DNA from 2 places in the Mesorhizobium sp. LNHC232B00 genome. Region 2 is predicted to be linked to the other one. Evidence: predicted binding sites of a transcription regulator. Region 2 holds the regulator's gene; the other holds the start of a gene.

Region 1 (11,014 bases), on a different contig from region 2:
GTGCAACGCGGCGGTTTTCTTGGCGAAGGCTGCTTCCTCGTCATGCAGGGCGATGACGCCGACACTGCGCAGGATGGCCTTCCGCAGCCAGCGCATGCCGAACAGGATCAAGAGTACCCCGACGGCGAATTGCAGCGCGGTGGTCGGCACCAGCGCCAGCAACGGGCCAAACGCCAGTACCAGCGCCGCCAGCACCGCCAGGGCCAGCGCGGCACCCGTCAGCGCCGGGCGCCAACCGCGCGCCACTCCGACCGCAAGCACGATGGTGAAGGCCTCGACGACCTCGACGACGGACGCGAGAAACGCCGCCGTGACCGTCGAGAGGATGGGCGTCAGTGTTTGCATGAGAGGCTTCCTGTATCGTCTCGGTCGAGCATGATCTTTTTTGCCGTTCGTTTCCACCTTCGGAAGGGCAGTTCAGATCACTGTGCGGTCAGCATCACGCAATGCTTCGATGGCAGCAAAAGCAAGCGAGGCGCTAGCCGGCGGAGCTTCGTCCAGTCGAGCCGCACACGCCGTGGCTGCAGGAGGGCAGGTCCTACCTCCTTGTTCGGCGCAATTCTGATTGGAAACCGTTTCACACTTTCCTGGATCTGCTCTTGATCAGATCAGGCCCGACATGTCGGAAAAGGCCATGGCCTTGCGCAACAGCTCGGCGAAGCGTTCGCCGGCCACTTCGCGCGCGCCGCTGTTGTCGATCGGGGTGACGCCCGGACCGGACAGGGTGACATTGGCGCTGCGTGCCAGCCGCGCCAGCACTTCGCCGCGCGACTCGCGGCCGCGCATCGCCAGCCGCTCGGCCAGCACATCGGGCGAGGCGGTGATCTCGACGATGGCCAGGTTGGCGTAGCGCTGGCGCAACACCGGAATGACCGCGCGCGATACATTCGCCACCGCGACGTGGCCGTTGGCCACCGACCAGTCGACATCGGCGGGCAGGCCATAGCGCAGGCCATGCGCCTCCCAGGAGATGGCGAAGGCGCCGTCGGCCTCGGCCTCGACGAAGGCGGCGTCGGCCAGCGTGTCGTGATCCTCGCTCGCCGCATCGCACGGCCTGGTGATGACGCGGCGGACGAACTCCAGCCGCGTCTCATCGGTGAACAGCGCGCGGGCGTAGCCGATCACCGTGTCCTTGCCGGCGCCGCTCGGGCCGACGACCGCGACGAAAACGCCATGGCGGATCGGAAACGTTTCGGCGGACAGTTCACGCTCGATCAAGGCCGACACCATCATGCAACCCGCAGTCCCTGCCGCCAGACGGTGCGCACCACCGGGACATGGTCGTCGACGCGCACGCGCACCAGATCGGCGCGGCGGCCCTGCTCGATGATGCCGCGGTCGTTGAGGCCAACGGCTTCGGCCGGGTTCTTCGAAACCATGGCGACCGCCTGCGGCAGCGAGATGCCCTCGACCACGTCACCGAGGAAGAAGGCGGACTGGATCAGGCTGAACGGAATATAGTCTGATGACAGGATGTCGAGCAGGCCGTCGCTCGCCAGCGTGCGGGCCGAGACATTGCCCGAATGCGAGGCGCCGCGCATGACGTTGGGCGCACCCATCAGCACGCCGAGCCCGGCTTCTTTCGAAGCGCGCGCGGCTTCTTGCGTGGTCGGGAACTCGGCGACGCGCACGCCCTGTTCGATCGCCTCGCCGACATGGCCAATGGTGGCATCGTCATGGCTGGCCAGTACGATGCCGCGCTCCTGGCAGGCGGCGGCGATATGCACCCGGTTCGGCCTCGAATTGAGCGCCGACTCGCCCATCCGCTTCTCGCAGAACAGCTTGAAGTCGCGGTCGGTCAGCTTCAGCTTGCGCTGGTAATAATAGGCGTAGGTTTCCAGATTGACGAACTGGCGCTGTCCCGGCGCATGGTCCATCAGCGATGCCAGCTTGACCCGCTCGTCGCCGTCGAAATTGGCGAAGGCCTGCAAGCAGTCTGGCGCCGAAACCTCACAGCGCAGATGCAGGAAATGATCGGCGCGCAGACGATCCTGCGCGACGCTGTCCTCGATGGCATCCGCCAGCTTGCGGATATCGGCCAAGGTAAGATCGGCGTCCTCGTCCATGCCGACGCGCAAGGCGTCGAGCACGGTGGTGATGCCGGCCGTCGCCACCTGCGCGTCATGCGCAAGCACAGCCGCGATCGGATTCCAGCGCACCTTCGGCCTTGGTGCGTAATGGCCCTCCAGATGGTCGGTATGCAGTTCGACCAGCCCCGGAATGACATAGTCGCCGCCCATGTCCTCGCCGGTCGGGCTGCTACCTGCATCGACGTCGGCGATAAAGCCGCCGCGCAGCACCAGCGAGCCCTCGACGATCTCGTCGGCAAGCACGATGCGGGCATTGGAAAGAACGGTCTCGGCGGTCATTTCAGGCAATCCTTGGTTCTTCCTGTCGGAATTGTTCCGGCTCAGGCGGTCTTTCTGGCCGGGCGGCGCCCAAGCGCGTGATGGGAAAGCACCATGAACGGTGCTCCCGGCTCGAGTTCGACAAACAGCGTCAGCGCATCCACCAGCACCGGTTGCCGAAGCACGTCCGCGAACAGGCTGTCGATTGCTGCGCGCAGACGTGGGCTTTCCTGTGGCCCGGCCCGGCCGGACAGCGTCATGTGGAAGCGGAAGGTCTCGAAGACATAGGGGTAACCCCACTGGCAGAGGTTGCGAAACTCGGCCGGCTTCAGCGAATCCGGGCTGCGCCGCTCGATCTCGGCCTCGGTCAGCGGCGCACGGAACCGGTCGAAATCGCGCACGACGTCATCGGCGAAACGGTTGAGCGGCGGCAGCGGCCCTTCCGGCACCAGCGCGAAAAAACTGTCGATCTGGCTGACGACGAGACGCGGGATCGTCACCACCGGCGTTGCTTCGGCAAAATGGTCGAGTGCCGCGCGCAGCGAGGCCTCGGTCTCGTTGGCCGCCAGGCGGAAGGGCGCCTTCAGCGTCGCGTGAAAGCCGTAGCGGCGCGCCGAAGCGGTGTGGAAGGCGACTTCCGCCGCCGACAGGTCAGCCACCGCCTCGACCGGCTTCGTCGCGGCGCCGAACGGGTCGCGGCCCAGCCAGTTGGCGGCGATCCGCGCCAGCGGTTCGTCCTGCCGCGGGGTGAAATAAATGGCATAACGCATGAAAAAATCCTCGTCAGTCTCGCTGCCATAGGTGATTTCCATGACGGATTGACGAAGCTTTGAAGGGTTTTCGATGGCAAATCGACCCCTGTCGGTCCTTAGCCGACGATTTTTCCGAACTGGACCAGTGGCTTCGGCCGAAAACCCGGAAGGGTCAGGTCTTCATCAACCATTCGTGCTCGGGCGCATTGTGGAATTTCCACGTCCGCTTCGGTCCGGCCATGACGTTGAGATAATAGAGATCATAGCCATGGCAGGCGGCGCAGGGATGATAGCCCTCGGGCACCAGCACGACGTCGCCGTCCTCGACCGCCATCGCCTCGTCGAGCGCGCGATGGCCGCTCTTGTCGGCGTCGGTGTAGACGCGCTGGAAGGCAAAGCCCTGCGGCGGGTTGAGGCGGTGGTAGTAGGTTTCCTCGAGATAGGATTCGGCAGGCAGATTGTCCTGGTCATGCTTATGCGGCGGGTAGCTCGATGTGTGGCCGCCGGGCGTGATGACCTCGACCACCAGCAACGAGTCCGCCGGCTGGCCTTCCGGCAGTATATTGGTGACGTAGCGCGTATTGGTGCCCTTGCCGCGCACCTCCTGGCCGAGATCGTCGGGTCCGATCACCCGAACCGGCAGCCCGCCGCCGAGGCCCGGCGCCGAGCAGATGGCGAGCTCCAGCTCGGTATCCGCGATCACCGACCAGTCCGACCCCTGCGGCACGTAGACCGACCATGGCTTGCCTTCGAAGGGCGACATGCGTTCGCCGAGCAGGCCGAGATCCTTGCCGCCGGCCTTCGCCTTGCCCTTGCCGGTGACGAACACCAGGCAGATTTCGCGGTTGTCAGTCTTTCCGGAAGCCGTTTCGCCCGGCTTCAGCCGATGCAGGTCGAAACCGACATAGGTCCAGCCGGCGCTTTCCGGCGTCACATGGGCGACGCGGCCATGGCCTTTGCCGGCTTTGACGAGCAGCTTCGACATTTTTTGTCTCCTATTCCGTTGGCGTGAAGGCTCCGGGAAGCCAAGCCGTGTGTTTGAAAGGGCCATCGCAAATCTTCGGCCGGCGCCCTTCCGACTTCGTCATCCTAGGGCGTAGCAGGAGCGAAGCTCCGTCGCGAAGACCCTAGGATCCATGCCGTTACCTCGGCCGAAGGGCACAGCGGAGCGGAATTCTGCACCGTCACACCAGCCTCAAAGTCATGGCATGGATCCTAGGGTCTGAGCTGAGTCGCTGCGCTCCTTGCTCCGCCCCAGGATGACGAAGTTAGAAGCACTGCAAGCCAATCGCCAACGCATGCGATCAGTTACTCCTTCGGTTCGCCCTCGGCCGGCGCCTTGTTCTCGTCCGCCGGCTTGTAGAGGTAGAAAAACTGCCAGACGCCGTAGCCGGCGAAGCCGAGCGCGATGACGCCCCAGAACGGGGTGCCGGTGGCGAACTCGATGATCGACCAGATGACGCAGACCGCGACGACGGCGACACGCCGCCAAAGCGGGCGGAAGAAGGGGTGCTCGGAATCTTTCATCGGGCTAACCTACAGCAACCTGCCTCGCCGTGAACCCTCGCATCAGGCATTCGGGAAACCCTGGGTTTCCACCGTGTAGCCGGCTGATGTCATCACCCGCATCAATTCCTTGTGGCCAACCTCAGCCATCTTGAGCGGCGGGTTCTTCTTCGGGTCCTGCTCGGCCTCGACCACGAACCAGCCCTCATAGCCATGGTCGGCGAAGCGCTGCACGATGGCGCCGAAATCCAGCGAACCGTCGCCCGGCACGGTGAAGGCGCCGAGCGCCACCGCGTCGAGGAAGGATTGCTTGGTGCGATCGAGCTTTTCGATCACCCCCATGCGCACATCCTTCACATGCACGTGGCTGATGCGCTTGTGGTGGTTGTCGATGGCGCGCAGCACATCGCCGCCGGCGAAGGCCAGATGTCCGGCGTCGAGCAGCAGCGGAATGCCTTCGCCGGAATGGCGCATGAAGGCGTCGAGCTCCGGCTCGGTCTCGACCACCGCCGCCATATGGTGGTGATAGGAGAGCGGCATGCCTTGTCCGGCGCACCATTCGCCGAACGCGGTCAGGCGCCCAGCATAAGCCTTCATCTCGTCGTCCGAGAGTATCGGCTTGGTGGCCAGCGGCTTGGAGCGGTCGCCCTGGATCGAGCGGCCGACCTCGCCATAGACGATGCAAGGCGCGTTCACCGCCTTGAACAGGTCGATCATCGGCTGGATGCGATCCTGGTTCTTTGCCATCTCTTCGTCGACCAGCGTGCCGGAAAACCAGCCGCCGCACAGCGTCACGTCAGCCTTCTTCAGGATCGGCAACATGACAGCGGGGTCGTTGGGAAAACGCCGGCCCATCTCCATGCCGGTGAAGCCGGCCGAACGCGACTGGCGCAGGCATTCTTCCAGCGACACGTCATCGCTGAGTTCGGCAAGATCGTCGTTCCACCATGCAATGGGGGACATGCCCAGTTTGGCTTTCAAGTTCTAGCTCCGGTTTCTTGTTCACCCTCCCCCTTGTGGGGAGGGTCGCTGCGCAGCAGCGGGGTGGGGGTCAGCGCCGATATCAATCGCCAACGCTCTGCATCTGCCGCTTCTCGTCATAGGCCTTGCGTGCCGCGTTGACCTGGGGCCGCGCCGACACTTCCGGCACCGCCACATCCCACCAATGGCCGCCGGCATCGGTGGAGACCAGCGGGTCGGTGTCGATGACCAGCACCGTGGTGCGGTCGTTTGCCTTGGCCTTTTGCAGCGCACTTTCCAGCCCGGCGATCGACGGCACTTTTTCGGCGATCGCGCCCAGGCTCGCCGCGTGCGCGGCGAAGTCGATGTCGGGCAGGATCTCGTGGCGCGAGTCCTTCAGGAGGTTGTTGAAGTTGGCGCCGCCGGTGGCCATCTGCAGCCGGTTGATGCAGCCATAACCCCTGTTGTCGAGCACCACGATGGTGAGCTTCAGGCCGAGCATCACCGATGTGGCGATTTCGGAATTCATCATGAGGTAGGAGCCGTCGCCGACCATGACGACGATCTCCCGGTCGGGCTTGGCCATCTTGGCGCCGAGCCCGCCGGCAATCTCGTAGCCCATGGTCGAGAAGCCATATTCGCCATGGTACGAGCCGGGCGCTCCCGCCTGCCAGAGTTTATGCAGTTCACCCGGCAGGCCGCCCGACGCGTTCAGCAAAATCACGCCTGACCCCATTGCACGCTGCACGGCGCCGATCACCTGCGCATCCGAGGGGAAGGCAGCGTTGGTCGACGCCGTCACCTTGGAGGCGTCAACCTGCCAGGCCTTCTTCCCGGCAGCGGAATTGTCGGTCCAGGCGGCAGGCGCTTTCCAGCCCTTGAGCGCGGCACCCAGTTCGGCCAGCCCCTCGACCGCGTCGGCGACCAGCGGCAGCGCGCGGTGCTTGCCGGCATCGAAAGGCTGCACGTTGAGCCCGATGATGGTCTTGCCGGAGTTCTTGAACAGCGCCCACGAGCCGGTGGTGAAATCCTGCAGGCGCGTGCCGATGGCCAGCACCACATCGGCCTCTTCGGCGAGCCTGTTGGCGGCCGAGGTGCCGGTGACGCCGACCGCCGCCATGTTGAGCGGATGATTGTCCGGCAGCGAGGATTTGCCTCCTTGCGTCTCGCAGACCGGGATGCCGGCGCCTTCCACGAATTTCGCCAGTTCATCGGAAGCCTGCGAATAGAGCACGCCACCGCCGGCGATGATCAGCGGCTTCTTCGCGCCCTTGAGCGCCGCCGCCGCCGCTGCCAGTTCGCCGCGATCCGGACGCGGCCGGCGCTGGTGCCAGACCCGCTCGGCGAATAAGCTCTCGGGATAGTCGTAGGCCTCGGCCTGTACGTCCTGGCAGAGCGACAGCGTTACCGGGCCGCATTCGGCCGGATCGGTCAACACCTGCATCGCGCGGCTCAGCGCCGGGATGATCTGTTCGGGCCGGGTGATGCGGTCGAAATAGCGCGACACGGGCTTAAAGCAGTCATTGACCGTCGCCGTGCCGTCGGAAAAGTCCTCTGCCTGCTGCAGCACCGGATCCGGAATGCGGTTGGCGAAGACGTCGCCCGGCAGAAACAGGACGGGCAACCTGTTTACGTGCGCCAGCGCCGCCGCCGTCACCATGTTGAGTGCGCCGGGGCCGATCGACGAGGTCGCGGCCATGAAGCGGCGGCGGAAATTGGCCTTGCCATAGGCGATCGCCGCGTGCGCCATCGCCTGTTCATTATGGGCGCGGAAGGTCGGCAATTCCTGCCGCACCTGGTAGAGCGCCTCGCCGATGCCGGCGACATTGCCGTGGCCGAAGATCGCCCAGACGCCACCAAAGATCGGCACTTTCTTGCCGTCGATCTCGGTCATCTGTCGGCTGAGGAAGCGGGTCAGCGCCTGCGCCATCGTGAGGCGGATTGTCTTGCTCATCTTGTTTTCCTCCGCGGTCCTGCGTCGCGTCTTGTTATGCTGCGCTCTTCTTATGCTGCCTTGCGGCCGCGCGCGGCAAGCCACGCTTCGGTCAACTGCTCGAAGCGCGACGCCATGTCGGCGATGGCCTCGTCATCCGACATCTTGCCGGCCAGCCATTGTTCGGCCGCGTGGACGAAGATGGTGCGCCCGACGGCAAAACCCTTGACGATCGGCGCCTTGGCGGTAGCGGCGAAGGCCGCTTCCAGCTCGCCTTGCGGCGCTTCCAACCCAAGCAGCACGATGCCGCGGCACCACGGATCGTGTTTCAGGATGACGGCTTCGATCCTGGCCCAGGCACCGCTCGACGCCTGTGGCTCGAGCTTCCACCAGTCCGGCTTGATGCCGAGCGCATAGAGTTCCTCCAGCGCACGCGGGATCGTCGTGTCGTCGAGCTTGCCATGCTTGCCGGCGATGATCTCGATGAGAAGCTCCCTGCCGACTTTCCGCGCCGCCTCGAACAGCGCGCGCAGCTTCTGCTGCTGCTCTTCCTTGAGCGCCGCCGGATCGTCCGGGTGGTAGAAGCACAGGCACTTGATGCAGTGGTCGACAGGCCATTCGGTGAGCTGCGAGCCGATGTCCTGCGAGAATTCGAAGCGCAACGGCCGCGAACCCGGCAATTCGACCGGCCGGCCGAGCCAGGCGAAGGGATGGCGGGCGAATTCGAACATCGCCTCGCGGCCATGTTTCTCATCGATCAGCATGCCGTAGCCGTCGCGCCCGGCGGCGACCTTGGCCGCCGCCTTGACCGCCAGCACCTTGAAATCGCGGATGCGCGCCGGATCGGCGCCGGCCTTCGCGGCGACATCCTCGAGCTGGATGCGATGATCGCAGGCGAGCGCCATCAGCGAGGGAACGTCGCGCCGGCGGGTTGTCGCCCAATGAATGTGGTTGATCGCCTCGTCCTTGCGCAGCGCCCGATGCTTGCTGCCGTTCTTGAGGAAGAACTGCAGCTCCTCGAAGGTCGGATATTCCGGCGCGCACAGCAGCCGCGAGACGGCGAAGGCGCCGCAGGCATTGGCCCAGGTCGCCGCCGTCGCATGGTCTTCGCCGCCGAGCCAGCCGCGCAGGAAGCCGGACATGAATGCGTCGCCGGCGCCGAGCACATTGTAGATCTCGATCGGAAACCCCTTGCCGACGATGCCGTCTTCCAGATCGTCGCTGATCGGCCCGTCATAGACGATGCAGCCCATGGCGCCGCGCTTCAACACGATGGTCGCCGAAGACAGCGCGCGGATCGTCTTCAGCGCGCTCAGGCAGTCGTCGGCGCCGGACGCGATCATGATCTCTTCCTCGGTGCCGACGATGAGATCGCAATCGGGCAGCACCGTCTTCAACTGGGCCGAGACCCGGTCGGACTTCACATAGCGCTCGAAGCCCTCGGCATGGCCGGCGAGGCCCCACAGGTTCGGCCGGTAGTCGATGTCGAAGACCACCTTGCCGCCCTTGGCTTTCATGATGCGGATCGCCTTGCGCTGGGCGGCGTCGCTGTTGGGGCGCGAAAAATGCGTGCCGGTGACGACGACCGCACGGGCCGAGGAGATGAACGCTTCGTCGATGTCCTCTTCGGCCAGCGCCATGTCGGCGCAATCCGAGCGGTAGAAGATCATCGGCGAAACGCCTTCATCCTCGACCGAGAGCAGCACCAGCGCGGTCAGCCGCTCCTTGTCGGTCTTCAGTCCGTCGGTGTTGACGCCTTCGCGCTTCAACTGCTCGCGGATGAAGCGGCCCATCTGCTCGTCGCCGACGCGCGTCAGCAGCGCCGAGCGCAGGCCGAGCCTGGCCGTGCCGACCGAGATGTTGGCCGGGCAGCCGCCGACCGACTTGGCGAAGGAGGTGATGTCCTCCAGCCGCGAGCCGATCTGCTGGCCATAGAGGTCGACCGAGGCGCGACCGATAGTGATGACGTCGAGCGGCGCCTGTCTTGCGTCCACGGCTTCGCTCATTGGAACCTCCCGTCGGTCTTGTTGTCATGAACAACATTGTTTGGGTAACACGCGCGAGCGGCAGCGTGGCGCCGGCAATATGAAATAATAATTCCAATCCATAGTCAATATGGAATGAGCATTCCCTGATTGAAAAGTGCGGGAGCATGATCCCCGACCGAGGCCGCGGCAAGCTACCGGCTGGGCCCGGCTCCCAGCCTCGGCCGCGTCGCGTCAGGACCTGCTCAGGCCTTGCGCTTGCGGCCGACGTCCCGCCGTTTCTCGCCGACGCCGACGGTCAGCGCCATGGCCAGCGCCATCGTTGCCGACAGCGAACGGAAGCCGGCGAAGTCCGCCTCGGCGACTTCGAACCACACGCTGGCGAACTGGGCAAGCGGCGAAAACGAACTGTCGGTGATGGCCACGATCGGCACGCCCTGCTCGGAAATGGCGCGGGCTTCCTCGATGGTGGCCGGCGCGTAGGGCGAGAAGCTGATGGCGATGACGGCGTCCGCCGGCGTGGCGAAGGAGACCATCTCGGCGTTCAGGCCGGCTGCCGATTCGATCAGCTGGTTGCGGATCTTCAACTTGCCCAAAGCATAGGCGATGTAGCTCGCCACCGGGTAGGAGCGCCGCTTGGCCAGCACATAGATGGTCTGCGCCTTCGCCAGCAGCGAAATCGCATCTTCGAAGTGCGCGTCATCGAGCGTGCGCGAAATGTCGTTGAGCGAGGTGCTGGCGGCGGCGACGAAGCCGTCGAAGATCGCCCGGTGGCCCGCGCCGGCATCGGCCTTGGCGCGCAGCGCCTGCAACCGTTCGTCATAGGACGAATTGCGCTCGCGCAGCCGCTCGCGAAACACCTGCTGCAGGCTGGTGAAGCCGTCGAAGCCAAGCTGCTGGGCAAAGCGGATGAGGGTGGAGGGCTGCACGCCGGCCGAGGCGGCGATGCTGGCCGCGGTGCCGAAGGCGATGTCATCGGGATTGTCGAGCGCATAGGCGGCGATCTGGGCGATGCGCTTGGGCAGGCTTTCGCGCCGATCGAGGATCGTGGCGCGCAGCGTCTCGAAGTCGCGAGGTACCCGTTCGTCCATCGTCGGCCCGTCCAAGCTTGTCCAAAGCGCGTCATGTCGAAGCGGTTTCAGTCGGCGCGCTTTAGGCCGTTTGATCCCATGCATGTCGTTGTCCCAAACCGCTGCCCACTTTGGGCGACATGCACTGGAAGCGTCCTCTGTGCCCCATCATAGCGAGCCTGCGCAAGAACACCATAAAAAATGAGGCAGACATTCCATTCGAGATAAAAATGGACTAATTCATCCACGCAACCTTTCTGTCAGTGGAGGAACGAGGGAAGATGGTCGGCGTAGGTCTTATCGGCACCGGGTTCATGGGCAAATGCCACGCCATCGCGTGGAGCGCCGTCGGTGCCGTCTTTCCGGACGTGGCCAAGCCACGGCTCGTCCATCTCGGCGAGGTCAATGAGGACTTGGCCCGGCGCAAGGCCGGCGAATTCGGCTTCGAGAAGGCGTCCGG
Region 2 (11,014 bases):
CACACCTTCGACGGAGCCAACCGAAAGGTCGATGTTGCGCATGACGATGACCAGCACCATGCCAGTCGCCATGATCGCGACCGAGGACGTCTGCACCGACAGGTTCCAGAGATTGCGCGGCGTCAGGAACAGTCCGCCCGACAGGATGTGAATGCCGATCCAGATGACCAGCAGCGCACCGACCATGCCAAGCATGCGTGTGTCGAGTTCGGTTGCCTTCAGAAACCGGGCGACCGCGCCAAGTTCCGATGCCCGCGCGGTGTCGGCCGGTGCATTTGAGGTCGTGTCGGTCATGAAATCCTCCCGCCGGCTTGCCGTCTGGCGCGGATGCCGGAATAGAGCCTGGAAGTTACCCGCCAGCGGCGGAAACACAAATCTTCTTGAAAAAACGCCGCGGCCTGGCAGCCGCGGCGTTTCATTGTCTGACGTCTTCGAGATCAGTTGCAGGCCGCGACGCTGCCAGCGGCGACGCCCGCGCAGACCTCGTCCTTCTTGATCCAGCCGGCGTCGATGACCACGTTGAGATTGTCCTTGGTGATCGCAACCGGTGTCAGGAACAGCGACTTGACGGTGTTGCCGCCAGGCGTCGTGAAGTCCTTCGCACCGGCGATGTCGGCCATCTTCTTGCCGTCGGCCAGCTGCGAGGCGATCTCGGCGGCATTCTTGCCGAGCTCGCGCGCGTCCTTCCACACCGACACGGTCTGGGTGCCGAGCGCGATGCGGTTGAGTGCCGCATGGTCGCCGTCCTGGCCGGACACCGGCACGGTGCCGGCAAGGCCTTGCGCCGTCAGCGCCGCGACGACGCCGCCTGCGGTGCCGTCATTGGCCGCGACCACCGCGTCGACCTTGTTGTCGTTGGCGGTCAGGAACTGTTCCATGTTCTTCTGGGCGTTGGCGGGCAGCCAGCCGTCCGTATAGGCCTCGCCGACATTCTTGATCTTGCCGCTGTCGATGGCTTCCTTGAGCACTTCCATCGAGCCCGAGAACAGGAAGTCGGCATTCGGATCGGCACCCGAGCCCTTGATGAAGACGTAGTTGCCTTCCGGCTTGGCCTTGAACACCGCGCTGGCCTGCAAGCGACCGACTTCCTTGTTGTCGAAGGTCAGGTAGAAGACGTCCTTGTTCTCGATCAGGCGGTCATAGCCGACGACCGGAATGCCTTCGTCCAATGCCTTCTGCACCGCCGGGCCGATGGCCGAGGCGTCCTGCGCCAGGATGATCAGCGAATTGGCGCCTTGCGAGATCAGGCTTTCGACATCGGTGAGCTGCTTGCCGGGATTGGACTGCGCGTCGGCGGAGATGTACTTGTCGCCGGCGGCCTCGATCGCTTTTTTCATCGCGGCCTCGTCGGTCTTCCAGCGCTCTTCCTGGAAGTTGGACCAGGAAACGCCGATGACCTTGTCCTTCGCCTGCGCGACCGACGCAAGCGTCAGCGACATGGCGACACCCGCCAGGATGGCGGCTGTGAATTTCTTCATGATATTCCTCCCTGCGCCGCGTACGGCGCGACCAAACTGACCCTAAGGCCGGCACAAAGGCCCTATTTTTTCGAGCCTCGAAAAAACACTGGTCCATCGCCGGAACACTGTCAACGATGATTCTGATGGATTTTGAGGTGCCGCGGACTTTTTTTCGAGCTCCGGAATAAATAATGACAGCGTGCGGCGCTTCTGCCAGTATTTGGTGGCGTCGCTTGGCGGCCTTCGGGAGGCACGAAAGGCCGCGGCGACCGGGAGGATGTGGGAAACATGTCGGTCGGAATCCGCCACGACGATCTGCGCCGGCGCAACCGCGCCATGGTGATCTCGGCCGTGCGCCGTGCCGGTCAGCCTTCGCGCACCGAGATCGCCGCCACCACCGGTCTCAGCCACTCGACCATTTCGGCGATCTCCTCCGACCTGATCGGCGAAGGCGTCCTGACCGAGGGCAAGCCGAGCGAGGCCGGCTCGCTGAAACGCGGCCGGCCGCAGGTCGGCCTTACCCTCAACCCGGAGGCGGCGGCGGTGATGACCGTGGTGCTGTCGCTGAATTTCCTGTCGGTCGCCGTCATCGACTATGCCGGCCAGGTGATATCGGAGGAACAGCGCCGGCTGGACACGCTGACTATGTCGCGCGAGGCGCTGATCGGCGAATGCGTCGCCATCGTGCGGCGCCGCATCGACGATCCCGACATCGATGTCCGCAGCGTCGCCCGCATCGCACTGGCCATCCAGGGCATCACCGATACCGAGGCGCGCGCCATGCTGTGGTCGCCGATCACGCCGCAGACCGACATCGCGTTCGCCGACATATTCGAGGCCGAGTTCGGCATCCCCGCCACCATGGAAAACGACTGCAACATGATGGCGGTGGCGCTGCGCTGGCGCGATCCCGAGCGCTACCGCGACGACTTCATCGCCATTCTGCTGTCTCACGGCATCGGCATGGGCCTGGTGCTGAAAGGCCAACTGTTCACCGGCACCCACTCGTCGGGTGGCGAATTCGGCCACATGATCCACCGGCCGGGCGGCGCACTCTGCCGCTGCGGACGGCGCGGCTGCGTCGAGGCCTACGCCGGCAACTACGCCATCTGGCGAAGCGCGAGGCAGCTTGGCGAGGACACCGAACCGGTCGACGTCAGCGACGCCGACATGCGGGCGCTGGCGGCCTCGGCGCGCGACAAGGACGGACCGGAGCGCCAGGCCTATCGCAAGGCCGGCGAGGCACTCGGCTATGGCCTCGGCAGCCTGTTCGCGCTGATCGATCCCGCCCCCGTCGCCATGGTCGGCGTCAGCGCCGCCGCCTTCGACCTGATCGAGCCGGCCTTGCGCGAGGCGATTGCCCAGACCGCCGGCGGCCAGCACTCGAAATCGATCTCTTTCGACACCGAGCCTAACGAACTGCCGCTGATCCGCGAAGGCTGCGCCATGCGCGCGCTGACCTTCGTCGACCAGGAGATTTTCGCGCCGGGCGTGCAGGCGAGAGCAGGCGCGGCTGGGAAGAATGTGGCCTGAACCGAATATCGGATCGCGACCTGGGACGTGCTGAGATTCAGGTCAGGCCGAGGCGAGGATGGTGGATTCCGAGAACCGGAACGGAGCGGACATTTGGGTCCGTGAGTACCGGAAGCGCAGGAAGCCGCCATTCGCAGGCCGGCATCACCTGAATATCAGCATATCCCCTAATCTTCCCGGATCGCGTAGCCCGCCCCACGAATCGTGCGGATCACATCCGGCATGCGGCCATTGTTGACCGCCTTGCGCAGCCGCCCGACATGCACGTCGACGGTGCGCTCGTCGATGTAGATCGTCTCGCCCCAGACATTGTCGAGCAACTGGCTGCGCGAGAACACGCGGCCGGGATGGCGCATCATGAATTCGAGCAGGCGGAACTCGGTCGGTCCGAGCCGGATCTCGCTCTTCTTGCGGTAGACGCGGTGCGATTCGCGGTCGAGCACGATATCGCCGACCTTGAGCACGCTGGACAGCACTTCAGGTTTAGCGCGGCGCAGCAGCGCCTTGACGCGTGCCATGAATTCCGGCGTCGAGAACGGCTTGACCAGATAGTCGTCGGCGCCGGTCGACAGGCCGCGCACGCGGTCGCTCTCCTCGCCCCGCGCGGTCAGCATGATGATCGGCAGCCGCTCGGTCTCGGGCCGCATCCGCAGGCGCCGGCAGAGTTCGATGCCGGACACCGCCGGCACCATCCAGTCGAGCACCAGAAGGTCGGGCACGTTCTCCTGCAGGCGGATCTCCGCCTCGTCGCCGCGCGTCACCACCTCGACCTGGTAGCCCTCGGATTCCAGATTGTAGCGGAGCAGCACCCCTAGCGGCTCCTCATCCTCCACCACCATGATGCGTGGCGCGATCATCGGCTGGTCACCCCTGCTATGCCGCCGGCGCCGACATCGCGGTTTCGTCCTGCTTCGGACGATTGGCGGGCAGCTGTGTGCCGGTCAGCACATAATACGCATTCTCGGCGATGTTGGTCACGTGGTCGCCGATGCGTTCGAGGTTCTTGGCGCAGAACAGAAGATGCGTGCAGGCGGTGATGTTGCGCGGATCTTCCATCATGTAGGTCAGCAGTTCGCGGAACACCGAAGTGTATTTGACGTCGATACGCTCGTCGTCGGCGCGCAGCTTGGCCAGTGCGTCGGCATCGCGCGCCGCATATTCCTCGATGACACCCTGAACCTGGATCAGCACCAGCTGCGCCATCGCGTCGATGGAGTGCGACAGGTCGCGCGGCGTGGCGGAGAGCCCGACCGTGCCGACGCGCTTGGCGATGTTCTTGGCAAGGTCGCCGATGCGTTCGAGATCGCCGGCCATGCGGATCGAGCCCACGACGTGGCGCAGATCGTCGGCCATCGGCTGGCGCTTGGCGATCAGCGTGATGGCGCGGTCGTCCAGCTCGCGCTGGCGCGCATCCATGATCGCGTCATCGGAGACGACGCGTTGGGCGAGCGCATTGTCGGAGTTCAGCAGCGCCTTGGTGGCACCGCCGACCATCGAGCCGGCGAGGTCGCCCATGTCGCTGATCAGCCTGCTGATCTGTCCGAGATCTTCGTCGAAGGCTGCAACCGTGTGTTCGGCCATGATCCTGGTCCTCGTATGCGTGCGATCAGCCGAAGCGGCCGGTGATGTAGTCCTGCGTGCGCTTCTCGCGGGGCGACGTGAATATCTTCTCCGTCTTGTCGAACTCGACCAGTTCGCCCAGGTACATGAAGGCCGTCTGCTTCGACACGCGCGCCGCCTGCTGCATGTTGTGGGTGACGATGACGATCGTGTAGTCGGCCTGCAATTCGTCGATCAGCTCCTCGATCTTGGCGGTCGACAGCGGATCGAGCGCCGAGGCCGGCTCGTCGAGCAGGATGACTTCCGGCTTCACCGCCACGGTACGGGCAATGCAGAGCCGCTGCTGCTGGCCGCCCGAAAGGCTGAGGCCGCTGGCATTGAGCTTGTCCTTGACCTCGGTCCAGAGTGCTGCGCGCTTCAGCGCCTGTTCGACGCGGCCGTCCATCTCGGCCTTGCTGATCTTCTCATAGAGCCTGACACCGAAGGCGATGTTCTCATAGATCGACATCGGGAACGGCGTCGGCTTCTGGAACACCATGCCGATCTTGGTGCGCAACAGGTTGAGATCCTGCGAGCGGTCGAGAACGTTCTTGCCGTCGAGCAGCACCTGGCCCTCGGCTGTCTGCCTGGGATAGAGCTCGTAGATGCGGTTGAAGACGCGCAGCAGCGTCGACTTTCCGCAGCCCGACGGTCCGATGAAGGCGGTGACGCTGCGTTCGGGCAGCGACAGCGTGATGTCCTTCAGCGCCTTCGACTGGCCGTAGTAGAAATTGAGGTTCTTGACCTCGATCTTTGCCTTGGCGGCTGCCTCGGCGGCGATCGTCATGTCTGGAGACAACATCTGGCTCATTTGTCCTCTCTGCGTCCGGTCAGGCTGCGCGCAAAGATGCTGAGCGCGAGAACCGTCAATGTAATTATGAGTGCGCCGGTCCAGGCCAGTTGCTGCCATTCCTCGTAGGGGCTGAGAGCGAACTGGAAGATGGTGACAGGCAGGCTGGCCATCGGCGCGTTGAGATTGCTCGACCAGAACTGGTTGTTGAGCGCGGTGAACAGCAGCGGCGCCGTCTCGCCGGAGATACGGGCAATGGCCAGCAATATGCCGGTGACGATGCCCGAAAGCGCGGCGCGGTAGGCGACAGAACGGATGACCACCCAGCGCGGCGCGCCGATCGCGGTGCCGGCTTCGCGCAAGGCGTTGGGCACCAGATTGAGCATGTCCTCGGTGGTGCGCACGACGACGGGGATGACCAGGATCGCCAGCGCGACGGCGCCGGCGATCGCCGAGAAGTGCCCCATCGGCCGAATCATCAATTCGTAGACGAACAGGCCGATGATGATCGACGGCGCCGACAGAAGGATGTCGTTGATGAAGCGGACAATGGTGGTGAGCTTCGAAAAGCGGCCGTATTCGGCCATGTAGGTGCCGGCCAGCACACCGATCGGCGTGCCGACAATGATGCCGATGACGGTCATCACGATGCTGCCGTAGATGGCGTTGAGCAGGCCGCCGGCGTCGCCGGGCGGCGGGGTCATTTCCGTGAAGACCGAAAGATTGACGCCCGACAGGCCCTTGTAGAGCAAGGCGCCGAGAATGAGCGCCAGCCAGGCAAGGCCGATGCCCGCCGCGGCGACGCACAGCGTCATCATCACGCCATTCTTGCGCTTGCGGCTCTGGTGAAGCGACGTGGCTGTCGACATCGGTTCAGGCTCCGGTGCGGGCGTCGATGCGCATCAGCATGTAGCGTGCGATGGCAAGGATCAGGAAAGTGATGACGAACAGAATCAGGCCGAGCGCCACCAGCGAAGACGTGTAGAGATCGCCGACCGCTTCGGTGAATTCGTTGGCGATGGTCGCGGAGATCGTCGTTGCGGGCGCAAACAGCGACGTACTGATGCGGTGGGCGTTGCCGATGACGAAGGTCACCGCCATGGTCTCGCCGAGCGCGCGGCCAAGGCCGAGCATGACGCCGCCCATGATGCCGATCCGCGTGTAGGGAATGACGACGCGGCGCGTCACTTCCCAGGTCGTGCAGCCGATGCCGTAGGCCGATTCCTTCAGCACCGGAGGCACCGTGTCGAAGACGTCCTTGGTAATCGAGGTGATGAAAGGCAGCACCATGATGGCAAGGATCATCGACGATGTCAGCAGGCCGATGCCGTAAGGCGGGCCGGCAAACAGGCTGCTGAGGCCGGGGACGCCGTGGAACACGCTGATGATGAACGGCTGCACCGTGGTCTGCAGGAACGGCGCCAGCACGAACAGGCCCCAGATGCCGTAGATGATCGAGGGAATGCCGGCCAGCAATTCCACCGCCATGCCGATGGGGCGCCGCAGCGGGCGCGGGCAAAGCTCGGTGAGGAAGATGGCGATGCCGATGCCGAGCGGCACGGCGATCAGGATGGCGATTGCCGAGGTGATGATGGTGCCGTAGATCGGCGCCAGCGCGCCGAATTTCTCCGTCACCGGGTTCCAGCTTTCGCTGGTCAGGAACGAGAAGCCGAAGGTCGAGAGGGCCTGCCAAGAGCCAGCAAACAGCGAGATCGCGACGCCGCCGAGCAGCACCAGCACCAATATCGCGGCGGCGCGGGTCATTGCGTGGAAGATCGCGTCTGTCAGCGCAAACCGCCTGACGATGGCGTCGCGCGAACCTCGAATGGCTGGCAAGGCTTCCTGGACAGCGCTCATGTCAAGCTCGGCTCTTTCGAGTTGAAGGAAGAGGAGCGCCGCGGGCGCGGCGCTCCTCCAGAGATGTTACTCGCCGGCGTAGACGGGCTTGCCGTCGGCCTGGATGTCGGTCTTCCACGAAGCCTTGATCAGGTCGACGACGCTGTCGGGGATCGACACATAGTCGAGCGCCTTGGCGGTTTCCTTGCCGTCCTTGTAGGCCCAGGCGAAGAATTTCAGCGCTTCGCCGGTGGCGGCAGCGTCATCGGGAACCTTGTGGATCAGCACCCAGGTCGAAGCCGCGATCGGCCAGGTGGTGTCGCCGGGCTCGTTGGTGATGATGACGTTGAAGTTCTTGGCAGTCTTGAAGTCGGCGTTCGAAGCGGCAGCGCCGAAGGATTCGAGCGACGGCTCGACGACCTTGCCGGCTGCATTCACCATCTTTGAGTAGGACAGGTTGTTCTGCTTGGCATAGGCGTATTCGACGTAGCCGATGCCGCCGTCGGTCTGCTTGACGGTATTTGCAACGCCTTCGCTGCCCTTGGCGCCGACGCCGGTCGGCCATTCAACGGCCGTGTCCGAGCCGACCTTGTCCTTCCAGTCGGGCGAGAGCTTCACCAGGTAGTCGGTGAAGTTGAAGGTGGTGCCCGAGCCGTCCGAGCGGTGCACGACGGCGATGGCGGTCGACGGCAGGGTGAGGGTGGGGTTCAGCGCCTTGATCGCGGCATCGTCCCAGGTGGTGATGGCGCCGAGATAGATCTGGGCCAGCGTCTTGCCGTCGAGGACGAGTTCGCCCGGCTTGACGCCGGAGAGGTTGACGATCGGCACGATGCCGCCCATCACCATCGGGAACTGCACGAGGCCGTTCTTTTCCAGATCGGCATCGGACATCGGCTTGTCGGTGGCGCCGAAGGTCACGGTCTTGGCGATGACCTGCTTGATGCCGCCGCCGGAACCGATCGACTGGTAGTTGAGGCCGACGCCGGTGTCTTTCTTGTAGGTGTCGGCCCACTTGGCAAACACCGGATAGATGAAGGTCGAGCCGGCGCCTGAAAGGTCAGCTGCCATTGCCGCGGAAAGGGTGATGGTGGACGCCGCAGCCATTGCAATCGCAACGGCCGCCGAGCGGATGAAATGTCTCATGTGGCCTGCTCCTGTTCGGAAGATGGTCTCTCGGCGCCATTTCTTGCCAGCGCCCGCTGAGGCCAATAGCCTCCGATTATAACAGTCGCATGACAGTTTCATGTCAGCCCGGTAACGCGTCGCCGGAGCCGGCAAAGGCGGTGGCGCGGCTGGTTCGCGAGCCGATCCGAGTTTGTCCCCGGAATCATGGGCTTGGGCCGTCCGCCGGGCGCAGCCACCGCCGGATTCGACGGGGCTTTCAAGGATGAAGAAAATCCGGACGGGAGTGCGTTGCTCGAGGCCAGAGCGTGTCGTGGCCGGGCCATCGCCGAAAACAGGTCCGTTGGGGTAGAGTGACGCTGTTCCTTGCCGGCGGTCGCTGCTCCCGCCCGTAACTGGATGAGCGGAATTCGATGTCGCCATTGTCCCGGCTAGGCACAGCCTTTGATATGGTGCGATCGCACCATAGCCATTGCACGCGGGGGTAGCAGGGAATCTCCTACTGATTCCCTCGGCTTGCGTCGTCAGATGCCGCGAATCCGCGACGCGGTGCTATCCCGCGTTGCGCTGGACCTGGCGGCTGGCGCCGACCCAGCGCTCGACCTTCTCCAAGAGGGCCCTGGGGCTGATCGGTTTGGGCAGATAGTCGTCCATGCCCGCCTCCAGGCACCGTTCGCGATCGCCCTTGAGCGCATGCGCGGTGACGCCGACGATCGGCACATGCGTGCCGGTTTCTTCCTCCAGCCGGCGGATCGCGGCCGTCGCTTCAAGACCGCTCATCTCCGGCATCGAGACGTCCATCAGGATCATGCACGGATTGAGCTTGCCGAAGGCGTCGAGTGCCTTGCGGCCGTTGCTGACGATCTCGAAGCCGTAGCCGGTCTCGCCAAGGATCTGGGTGAAGACCATCTGGTTCACCTCATTGTCCTCTGCCACGAGGATATCAAGCCTCTGTCCGTCACCGCCGACGGCGGGCAGCCTGGGACGAACCGCCGGCGGCTGCAATTGCGCGCGCTGCTCGGACAGCGCCAATTGCGGCCGCTGAGGCGCATTAGGCGCCTCGCCTGCCGATGGCTGGGCGGCGTGGCCAACCGTGGTGTGGCGATGGCGCTGGACGGTCGCGACCAGCGTTTCCAGCAGCACCGACGAGCGCGCCGGCTTGATCAGCTGTGCGTCGATGCCGAGATCGCGGTAGCTGGTGTTGGCGAGCGACTGGTCGACCGAGGTCAGCATGATGATCGGGGTGTTGGCGAGGCCGGCGGTGTTTCGCACGATGCGCGCCATTTCGGCGCCGCTCATCCCAGGCATCTGGTAGTCGAGCACGACGCAGTCGACCGGTACGCCATAGGCCGCGGCGGCGATCAGCACCTTGAGCCCCTCGGCGCCGCTTTCAGCCGCGCATGAATCGAATGTCCACGACGTCATCTGCTCGGTCAGGATTGCGCGGTTCACGGCATTGTCGTCGACGATCAGCACGCGAGCGCCGGTCACATCCACCGGCATGATGCGCTGCCCGTTCTGCTGTTCGGCGCTGGGCAGCGTCACCTCGAACCAGAAGGTCGAACCCTTGCCCTCGGCGCTCTCCACGCCGATTTTGCCACCCATCAGCTCGACCAGCCGCGAGGTGATGGCGAGACCAAGCCCGGTGCCCTCGTGCCGCCTTGTCGAGGAGGTGTCGACCTGGCTGAATTTCTCGAACACCAGCTTCAGCTTTTCCTCGGGTATGCCGATCCCGGTGTCGGTGACCGAGATCGTCAGTTTGGTTCCGGTCGGCATCCGTTCGCCGGTCACGTCGACCAGCACATGGCCTTCGTCGGTGAATTTCACCGCATTGCCGAGCAGGTTGGTGACGATCTGCCTGATGCGGCCGACATCGCCGATGAACAGGCTTCCGAGCCTCGGCTCGATGCGCACGATGAGTTCGAGATCCTTTTCCTTGGCGCGTGTCGACACCAGCGTCGCGACGTCCTCGATCGCCTCCGCGAGATTGAAGGGCGACGGATCGAGCACCAGCTGGCCGGCATCGATCTTGGAGAAGTCCAGGATGTCGTTGATGATGGTCAAAAGCGCGTTGCCCGATTTGACGATGATATCGGTGAACGTCTTCTGCTTTGGATCGAGATTGGATTTGGCCAGGAGTTCGGCCATGCCCAGCACGCCGTTCATCGGCGTGCGGATCTCATGGCTCATGTTGGCGAGGAATTCCGACTTGGCGCGGTCGGCGAGCACCGCACGCTGGCGCGCCTCGCGCAATTCGGCCTCGCGCATTTTCAATTCGGTGATGTCGGTGGTTGATCCGATCAGATAGAGCGAACCGTCGGACGCGATCATCGCGCCCTTTCGGGCGAACTGGTGGCGCACGCTGCCATCGGCAAGCGTCACCGTCTCCTCGATCTCCTGGGTTTCGCCGGTGCGCAGCACCGCCAGGTCGCCGGCGACGAAGGCCTCGCCGTCCGGCCCGAAGATCTCGACGTCGGTCTTGCCGATCGCCTCTTCCTTGCCGAGACCGGTGAGATCGCACCAGCCTTTGTTGACGTAGAACTGCCTGAGGTCGGAGCGCTTGGCGTAGATCGACACCGGCACGTTGTCGATCAGGCTGCGGAACACCTCGTTCTCGCGCATGCTTTCTTCCAGCGCCCGCTCGCGTGCCTTGACATCGGTGATGTCGGTGCTG

The links. Region 2 encodes PhoB, which activates phosphate uptake and scavenging genes when phosphate is short. Its sites were predicted from a motif close to TGTCATNNANCTGTCAT; they were not measured.
Region 1: the regulator PhoB is predicted to act here: its motif matches at 3,159-3,175, upstream of X743_RS138725 (DUF1045 domain-containing protein).

What each region holds. Positions count from the first base shown of each region.
Region 1 covers NZ_AYWP01000054.1:1,058-12,071, reverse strand. The annotation lists gene X743_RS138710 (COG4280 domain-containing protein) at 1-345, opposite strand, end outside; gene phnN (phosphonate metabolism protein/1,5-bisphosphokinase (PRPP-forming) PhnN) at 604-1,233, opposite strand; gene X743_RS138720 (alpha-D-ribose 1-methylphosphonate 5-triphosphate diphosphatase) at 1,230-2,369, opposite strand; gene X743_RS138725 (DUF1045 domain-containing protein) at 2,411-3,118, opposite strand; gene iolB (5-deoxy-glucuronate isomerase) at 3,273-4,085, opposite strand; gene X743_RS138735 (hypothetical protein) at 4,409-4,627, opposite strand; gene iolE (myo-inosose-2 dehydratase) at 4,670-5,587, opposite strand; gene iolD (3D-(3,5/4)-trihydroxycyclohexane-1,2-dione acylhydrolase (decyclizing)) at 5,670-7,520, opposite strand; gene iolC (5-dehydro-2-deoxygluconokinase) at 7,571-9,505, opposite strand; gene X743_RS138755 (MurR/RpiR family transcriptional regulator) at 9,730-10,575, opposite strand; gene X743_RS138760 (Gfo/Idh/MocA family oxidoreductase) at 10,836-11,014, shown strand, end outside.
Region 2 covers NZ_AYWP01000002.1:82,128-93,141, reverse strand. The annotation lists gene X743_RS166015 (sugar ABC transporter permease) at 1-294, opposite strand, end outside; gene xylF (D-xylose ABC transporter substrate-binding protein) at 438-1,478, opposite strand; gene X743_RS166025 (ROK family protein) at 1,749-2,993, shown strand; gene phoB (phosphate regulon transcriptional regulator PhoB) at 3,161-3,850, opposite strand; gene phoU (phosphate signaling complex protein PhoU) at 3,867-4,574, opposite strand; gene pstB (phosphate ABC transporter ATP-binding protein PstB) at 4,600-5,403, opposite strand; gene pstA (phosphate ABC transporter permease PstA) at 5,400-6,251, opposite strand; gene pstC (phosphate ABC transporter permease subunit PstC) at 6,256-7,239, opposite strand; gene pstS (phosphate ABC transporter substrate-binding protein PstS) at 7,306-8,361, opposite strand; gene X743_RS166060 (PAS domain-containing protein) at 8,893-11,014, opposite strand, start outside.